Regions from separate parts of the Solibacillus kalamii genome, predicted to be linked through region 3. Evidence: riboswitches for the same ligand, from Rfam matches in the RefSeq annotation. Region 3 holds a riboswitch; each other region holds the start of a gene.
The links. Region 3 has a riboswitch for S-adenosylmethionine ahead of metK (methionine adenosyltransferase). Riboswitches for the same ligand answer to the same signal wherever they lie in the genome.
Positions count from the first base shown of each region.

Region 1: another riboswitch for S-adenosylmethionine. It lies ahead of CBM15_RS08700 (O-acetylhomoserine aminocarboxypropyltransferase/cysteine synthase family protein); the one in region 3 lies ahead of metK (methionine adenosyltransferase).
Region 2: another riboswitch for S-adenosylmethionine. It lies ahead of metA (homoserine O-acetyltransferase MetA); the one in region 3 lies ahead of metK (methionine adenosyltransferase).
Region 4: another riboswitch for S-adenosylmethionine. It lies ahead of CBM15_RS18385 (bifunctional homocysteine S-methyltransferase/methylenetetrahydrofolate reductase); the one in region 3 lies ahead of metK (methionine adenosyltransferase).

Region 1 covers NZ_NHNT01000004.1:139,834-142,040, reverse strand. Annotated here, with positions in the region: gene CBM15_RS08700 (O-acetylhomoserine aminocarboxypropyltransferase/cysteine synthase family protein) at 1-1,180, opposite strand, end outside; SAM riboswitch class I at 1,297-1,411, opposite strand; gene nfsA (oxygen-insensitive NADPH nitroreductase) at 1,669-2,207, shown strand, end outside.
Region 2 covers NZ_NHNT01000005.1:53,423-55,629, reverse strand. Annotated here, with positions in the region: gene CBM15_RS09280 (hypothetical protein) at 1-438, shown strand, start outside; SAM riboswitch class I at 511-618, shown strand; gene metA (homoserine O-acetyltransferase MetA) at 777-1,718, shown strand; gene CBM15_RS09270 (ABC transporter ATP-binding protein) at 1,770-2,207, opposite strand, start outside.
Region 3 covers NZ_NHNT01000015.1:79,522-81,728, reverse strand. Annotated here, with positions in the region: gene pckA (phosphoenolpyruvate carboxykinase (ATP)) at 1-598, opposite strand, end outside; SAM riboswitch class I at 798-913, shown strand; gene metK (methionine adenosyltransferase) at 1,177-2,207, shown strand, end outside.
Region 4 covers NZ_NHNT01000018.1:18,241-20,447, reverse strand. Annotated here, with positions in the region: gene CBM15_RS18385 (bifunctional homocysteine S-methyltransferase/methylenetetrahydrofolate reductase) at 1-1,297, opposite strand, end outside; SAM riboswitch class I at 1,400-1,497, opposite strand; gene hemG (protoporphyrinogen oxidase) at 1,584-2,207, opposite strand, start outside.

The sequences.
Region 1 (2,207 bases), on a different contig from region 3:
CAGTTTTTAATTCTTCCGCAGATAACTGTTGGTGTGTTGTGCTCGCAGGATGAATAATTAATGAACGGGCATCGCCAACGTTCGCTACATGTGAGAACAATTCCACGTTATCGATTACTTGGCGGCCAGCTTCACGTCCCCCTTTAATACCGAACGTAATGATTGATCCGAATCCGTTTTTCAAATACTTTTTCGCTAAATCATGTGTCGCAAAATCTTCAAAGCCGTTGTAATTCACGTACTCCACAAATGGGTGGTTTCTTAAATACTCGGCAACTTTCTGTGTATTTTCATTGTGTCGGACAATACGCAAATGAAGCGTTTCAAGTCCTTGCAGGAAATTAAATGCCGCGTCAGCAGATAATGTTGGACCAAAATCACGCAATAGTTGAACACGAAGCTTTGTCGCAAATGCAGCGCCTGCTGTGTCAATTCCGTAGCGTAGACCATGGTAAGAAGTATCCGGTTCTGTAAATCCTGGATGTCTTCCTTGCGTCCAGTCAAACTTCCCGGCATCAACGACAATTCCTCCAATCGTCGTTCCATGACCGCCAATCCATTTTGTTGCAGAATGAATGACAACATCCGCGCCGAATTCAATCGGATTACTTCCATATGGGGAAGCAAATGTGCTGTCGATTAATAAAGGAAGACCATTGTCATGGGCGATGTTTGCTACCGCTTCAATATCCAGTACTTTCAAGCTTGGATTTCCGATAATTTCAGCAAAGATTGCCTTCGTTTTATCAGTGATTGCCGCTTGGAAATTTTCAGGCTTTGATTCATCTACGAATTTTACTGTAATGCCGTAACGAGGCAATGTTGTCGCGAATAAATTATAAGTCCCACCGTAAAGTGAACCTGCCGCAACAATTTCATCCCCTGCACCGGCTACGTTTAAAATAGAAAATGCTACTGCTGCTGCGCCAGATGAAAGCCCTACTGCAGCTGTGCCCCCTTCTAATAAAGCAACCCGTTCCTCAAATGCCCCGACTGTCGGGTTCATAATTCTTGAATAAATATTGCCTGTTTCCTGTAATGCAAATAGACGTTGCGCATGAGCTGTGTCATTAAATGCATAGGCCGTTGTACGGTAAACCGGAACTGCAATTGCTCCTGTTTCCGGGTCTGGCTTTTGACCCCCGTGTAATAATAATGTTTCTGGTCTTAAATTTGTCATTTTAATACCCCCAAAAATTTAATCGATGGTGAAATCGGTGTTTTTGAGGAGGATTTTTTAAATGAAAAAAACCCTCTTCAGTTAAGAAGAGGGTTGCGCATGAGCAAGTTTGCCTCCTCTTATCTTTCAAAATGATTGTCCATTTTGTAGGATTTAGCACCTTAGTCAGTTCATCACTTACTGGTTGCCGGGCATCTCAGGGCCTATTCCCTCCGCCGCTCTTGATAAGAGTTATGTGATTTGTGTTCCATCGTTGAGTCTCAGTATAAAACATACTAATCCTATATGTCAACACAAAAAATTAAAATTTTCTGATTTCTATTCTGATTTCTATTCTGATTACTCTTATCTGTATTTAACGATATGCAAAAATCCCCTCCCTATGAATTGAATAGACGCTTATAATCGACTTCAACTAAAATATTGACTAAAATAAGCTTGAAGGATATACAATCAAGTTTTTTATTACATAAAAGGGAGATGTTCACGTGAATACAAAAGAATTATTACGCAGTCACACATCTGTTCGCAAATATACAGGTGAGGAAATTTCAAAAGAAACTGTCATCGATTTAATTGAAACAGCACAAATGGCGGCAAGCTCGCATTTTGTGCAGGCATACAGTGTTATCTGGGTAACGGATGAAGAAAAGAAAACTAAGCTGGGTGAACTGTCTAAAAACGAATTCCAATTCAAAACAGCTGGTGCCTCTTTCTTGTTTTGCGTAGATTTCAAACGTTTGCAGGTAGCTGGTCAAAAACACGGAGTCGATATTTCTGCTGACACGGCTGAAAACGTGCTTGTAGGTGTAGCAGACGTTGCATTATTTGCCCAAAACTTTGTTATTGCAGCTGAATCAATGGGTTATGGCATTTGCTATATTGGCGGTGCCCGTACAAATCCTAAGGAAATTAGCGAGCTGTTCAATTTACCGGAATATGTTTTCCCGCTATTTGCGATGACGATTGGTACACCGACAAAACGCAATGAAACAAAACCACGTTTACCAGTAGCTGCGGTATTGCA
Region 2 (2,207 bases), on a different contig from region 3:
GCTAAGGGTAAGGCACAGCTGGAATCGGGCATTTTTGAAGAGGAGCTTGAAGAAACAAGTTATTTTATTCAATACAGCCCGATCCATGAGCAGCCACTGGATGGTGATCTGGAGGAATTTGCGGATTTGGAGGAGTTTCCGGAGCCTTTCCCGACAATCGAAACGGAAGAAATCGAAGCAATTGAAGAAGCGGTGCTGATTGAATTCATTCAGCAGCAACTATCCGAACAACCGGTTGCGGAAGATGAAGTACCGCATTATATTACAAGTGTTGTTTCGACGGAATCGATCCAGATTAATGATATACCGGTCCTATGTTTTTTGCTTTTCGATCAAAAGGAAAACAGACATTTTGTGCGGGTATACAATACATTAACACGTGTATGGGATGAACAGCTGGAGACAATGTTATTCAATATAGAAAAAGAACAGCTGTAGTAAGCGTGAAATAATATTTTTAGAATTATTGCAAAATTATAAAGCACATGATACACTAATGACAATTTAATAGTCTTATCAAGAGAAGCGGAGGGACTTGGCCTTATGATGCTTCAGCAACCTCTAGTTCAACTAGAAAGGTGCTACTTCCAGCAAGGTGTGAACCTTGGCAGATAAGAACGGGTAAAAAGGCCCCTCTCATTTCTGTTTTTGCTGGAATGAGAGGGGCTTTTTATATTGTTCTGAAACAGTTTGTTTCAATCGTAAAACAATGCATTGCCTGAAAACCACAAGATTATTAAAAGATTGTTGAAAAAGTTTATGAGGGGGAAAGTGGAATGCCGATTAATATCCCGAAACATTTACCGGCGGGAGAGCTGCTTAGAAAAGAGAAGATTTTCGTTATGGAGGAAGACCGTGCGAAAACGCAACAAATTCGACCGTTAAATATTTTAGTGTTTAATTTAATGCCTGAAAAAGAAAAAACCGAGCTGCAATTGCTGCGTTTACTCGGGAATACACCGTTACAGGTAGATGTGACATTTTTAAACACGGCTACATACGAATCAAAAAATGTTTCCAAATCACATTTAGATACATTTTACCGAACATTCGACCAAGTAAAGCACCGTCGTTTTGATGGACTGATCATTACCGGTGCGCCAGTAGAGAAAATGGATTTTGAAGAGGTAGGCTACTGGAATGAAATCACGCATGTTATGGATTGGGCAAATGAACATGTCACTTCGATCATGTATATATGTTGGGGCGCCCAAGCTGCCCTGTACCACCATTTTGGTATTGGAAAGTTCGAATTGCCGAAAAAATGCTCCGGTGTCTATTCCCATGTGATTACGGATTTAACAGTAGATTTAGTGCGGGGCTTCAGCGATGAATATGTGGCACCGCATTCACGTCATACGTCGGTTTCGATTGATGAAGTGCGGGCACATCCTGACTTGCGTCTACTAAGCTATTCGGATGACGCAGGGGTGTTTATTGTTCAATCGAAAAACAATAAACATATTATGATTACCGGGCATCTGGAATATGATGCAACGACACTATCCGATGAGTACTTCCGCGATAGAGAAAAGGACCCGGACAATACGGAAATGCCGGTCAACTATTTCCCGAATAACGACCCGCTACAAAGACCGAAAAATGTTTGGCGTGCCCATTCGCATCTGTTGTTCTACAACTGGCTGAACTATTACGTATACCAAGAAACACCGTATGAATGGCATTACGTTGATGAAAATATTGAATATCATATTTAATTTGTGTAAATGAATTGAACCAGCAGGAGGTGGACTCCTGCTGGTTCAATTTTATTTAATTGCAACCCAGGCACGTTCGCGTTCGATCTGCAAACTGATTTCCCGCCCGAAGAAATCGCTTAACAATTCGTCCGTTAAAACAACTTCCCGTGCACTGGCTTCCACATTTTTTCCGTCTTTCATCAGAAGCACATGGCTAAAACAAGGGAGAATTTCTTCTACATGGTGTGTAACATAAATGAGGGTAGGGGCGTTTTCCGCTTCTGCAATCTGCTCAATCGTTTGCAGCAAGTTTTCCCGTTCAATCAGGTCCAGGCCCCCGCACGGCTCATCCAGAATTAAAATTTCTGGATCCGCCATAATGGCCCTTGCGATTTGAACACGCTGCCGTTCACCTTGTGACAAATGCTCAAATGATTTATTTGCTAAATGGTCACAGTGAAAATGTTTCATAATAGAAACGGCATGATCAATTTCTTCTTCTGTCAC
Region 3 (2,207 bases):
TTGACTTCTTCATTTCACCTGCGTACTCAGTTCCGCCGATTAAGATGATTTTCTTTTCAATAGATGTTATAATGAATGTTTCCGATCCTGTACCGTCTACTTCAGGATCTGCTTTGAAGTTTGGCGCAGATACGATTGTAAACTCGGCAACATGTTTAGCCAATTCGTCTGCTGTTGGGCGGATGAACAATTGATGACAGAATAGATTATGCCATGCATATTCATTAATTACTTTAATAGATAATTGAGACTCTTTGTCTGCACCTGCAAAACCGTTGAATACATATAACTCGTCACGTTCTTTTAAGTAATTAACAACTTTCACATAAAGTTTATCAAATACCTCTGCAGAAATCGGACGGTTAACTTTGCCCCAATCGATTTTATTGTTGCAAATTTCTTCTTTTACTATATATTTATCTTTTGGAGAACGGCCAGTGTATTTTCCTGTTTGGGCACGTAATGCGCCTTCAACAGTCAGCACGGCTTCTCCGCGTGATGTAGCTTTTTCAACTAATTGTGGAACAGATAATTGAGTTTTGATGTTTTCCCCGTTTAAAAGTTCTTTCAGCTCGTTAGCAATTTCTACCGAATTCATCTATTAAATACCATCCTTTTTTATAGTATTCCCTTATAGAGGGGAGTTGATTCCTAATTCAAAAATAGTATAACACATTAAGTGAAATAATCTATACTAATTGCAAATTATTTTTTCCGGAATTTTAAACATTGCGAAATACGTCAAAATTTGTTGACAGCACTTGTTTTTTTGCGTAAGATGTTTAATTGAACGGATACTCTTATCCCGAGCTGGTGGAGGGGCAGGCCCTATGAAACCCGGCAACCTGCGTATATTTTATACGTGTTGGTGCCAACCTGATGCAAGGGCAAAAATTCCCTTGAACGATAAGAGTGAAAGGTAACGAAACGTAATATCCTTTCCTCACGTGTGATGAACACGGCTATGAGAGAAAGGATTTTTTTTATTTTGTTTTACAATTTCGTGCTGAGCGAAAATTATATAGTTACAGCCTTTCAGACCCTCGTGTTAAAGCAAATATAGCTTGACGTTAAAAGGTAGATACGCATTTGCGTAATTGCTTTATATAACGGACATGGGTAATGAGTACCGTATCAATAAAAAACAATTGCCAAAGTGATTTAGGAGGAAATGACATGACAAATCGTCGACTGTTTACATCAGAAAGTGTAACGGAAGGACATCCGGATAAAATTTGTGACCAAATTTCGGATGCCATTTTAGACGCTATTTTAGCTGCAGATCCAAATGCACGTGTAGCTTGTGAAACTACGGTAACAACAGGCTTAGTATTAGTATCTGGTGAGATTACAACTTCTACTTATGTAGATATGAAAGGAATTATCCGCGATACAGTGGCAGAAATCGGCTACACACGCGGTAAGTACGGCTTTGATGCGGAAAACCTTGCGGTACTAGTAGCAGTAGGAGAGCAATCACCTGACATTGCACAAGGTGTTGACCAAGCATTGGAAGCGCGTGAAGGTTCAATGACAGATGATGAACTGGAAGCAATCGGTGCTGGCGACCAAGGATTAATGTTCGGCTATGCATGTAACGAAACACCGGAATTAATGCCGATGCCAATTTCTTTAGCTCATAAATTAGCACGTCGTTTAACAGAAGTACGTAAATCAGGAGAATTGGAATATTTACGTCCGGATGGTAAAACACAAGTAACAATCGAATATGATGAAAACAATGAACCTGTTCGTGTGGATACAATCGTTATTTCAACACAGCATGATGAAGAAGCAACATTAGAACAAATTCAAACAGATATTAAAGAGCACGTTATTAAACCGGTTGTTCCTGCTCAATTATTGGATGAAGCAACAAAATACTTCATCAACCCAACAGGTCGTTTCGTAATCGGCGGACCTAAAGGGGATGCAGGTCTTACAGGTCGTAAAATTATTGTTGATACTTACGGCGGCTATGCGCGTCATGGTGGCGGAGCATTCTCCGGTAAGGATGCGACAAAAGTTGACCGCTCTGCAGCATATGCAGCACGTTATGTTGCTAAAAACATTGTAGCAGCTGGCCTAGCTGACCGTGCTGAAGTGCAACTGGCGTATGCAATCGGTGTTGCACAACCTGTATCAATCGCGGTTGATACATTCGGTACAGGAAAAGTAGAAGAATCAAAAATCGTGAACTGGGTACG
Region 4 (2,207 bases), on a different contig from region 3:
ATGAAACATCATATACGCTCGTCGCCCCCGGGAAATCCCCTACTTTTGTCGGGTCTCCTGTCACGACAAGAATATCATGAAGTTCCAGTGCATCAAGTCCCATTAAATGTGACTGAAGCCCAATTAAATTTCGGTCACGGCACGTTAAATGCGGCAATGAACGAATTCCGTGCTCTTTTAAAATCGCAGCCATCGCGATATTACTGATGCGCGGTGAAGCAAGTGAGTTATCTGCCATCATAATGACATCGGCTCCTGCTTTAGATAACTGTTTTGCCCCTTCTACAAATCCGTCAATTTCCAGATGACGTGGCGTATCCAGTTCCACTATAACTGAACGTTCACGTTTTGCTTTTTCGTGGAGCGGCTCCTGTTTACGCGGCTCCGGAATTCGGACAAATTGTGTAGACCTGTGTTTTTCTTCTTTTGTTTCAATTGGCTGCATATTCGCCAAACGTTTTTTTACGGCTGCAATATGCTTCGGTGTCGTCCCGCAGCATCCGCCAATTAAACGGACACCTTGGTTTACGAGTTCAACTGCTGCACGTGCGAAATAATCGGTTTCCGACTCATAAACTACTCGACCATCTTCAATGTCTAATAATGATGCATTCGGATAAGCTGATAAAAAAGCTTTATTCGGTAAATTAACCCCTTCAAATGCCTGAATTGTATGGAAAGGACCTAATCGGCAGTTACTCCCAACAATATCTGCACCTAACCTTTCCAAGTCTTGAAACGCTTCATTTAACGTCATTAAATTTTGAAGGACACCCGGTTCCTGCATCGTCACTTGAGCAATGATCGGCAAATCGGTCATCGAACGTAATAGATGGACACAATGCGATAATTCTTCAAAATCGTAATACGTTTCCAATAAAAATCCATCCGGTTCACCTGCTAGTAATACTTCCGCCTGTTCTTGGAACGCAGCTAAAATTTCATCTAATGTTGCATCACTTTTACGAATTCCCCGAATACCACCAATCGTTGCCAGAACATATTGCCCATCCAGGGAAGCTGCCCGCTTTGCGATCTTTAACGCCGCTTCATTAAACTCCTTCACACGATTTTCATAACCATAACGTGCAAGCTTAATGCGGTTAGCTCCATATGTATTGGTCTGAATAATATCTGCACCTGCCGCAATATATTCACTATGAATTTTCTCTATAATATCAGGACGGGCAATATTCATTTCTTCATGGCAATAATCCAACCCATATGAATAAAGAAGTGTCCCGATTGCTCCGTCGGCTGTTAAAACCCGTGTTTGTAATTCTTCAAGTAAACCCATTGCCTTCACTCCATCATTTACAGTATTTTCAGTATTTTAAAGATACAAAAAAGCCTTCTTTCATTAAAGAAAAGAAGGCATAGTAGTTATCGACTTAATCCCTTCTCATCTTCTGGCATTCGCCACTGGATTTAGCACCTGACTTAATGTTGGTTGCTGAAGTTTCATCGGGCCAGTCCCTCGACTTCTCTTGATAAGAAATAATATGAATTTTTGAAATATTTAAATGAATCATAACGTTATCTAATACGTCCGTCAATACCCTTTAGCTGAATGAAGTATTTCTTTACATAATTCGACTAATAATGTGTTCAGCTGTTTTTTTGCCGTTCTGAATACAAGCACCGATTCCTACTCCGAAATAGGCACATCCCGCTAATAGAACATTCGGGTAATCCGTTGCCAGTTGCTGTATAACTTTTGATAAGGCTTCATTATGCGCCAAATCATAGCGCGGCATTTGGTCAATCCACTTTGTTACATTAATGACAGTTGGATCCGCTTCAACACCTAAGCTGAGACGAATGTCTTCCAATGCAACTTTTGTCAGTTCTTCATCTGACATGGCTGCCAACTCTTCATAGTGCAGATTAATATCTTTATAAAACAGGCGAACGAGTAAATTGCCTTCTGCTGACGTATGCTTCCATTTACGGCTCGTCCATGTCGATGCATTACAAACTAAATCACTATTATGCGAAACGATAAAGCCGGTACCATCAGCCGGTAATATATCGTCCGGTACTTCAAAGCCAACATACATCGTTAAAGTAGATGCCGTCGTGAACTTTTTCAGCTGTTCCTCTAATGAATCATCCTGTATTACATGACGTACCGTCTCATTTGGAACGGCCAGTACAACAATATCTGCCAATATTGTTTCATCTTCCAGCACGACTTCATACTGGTC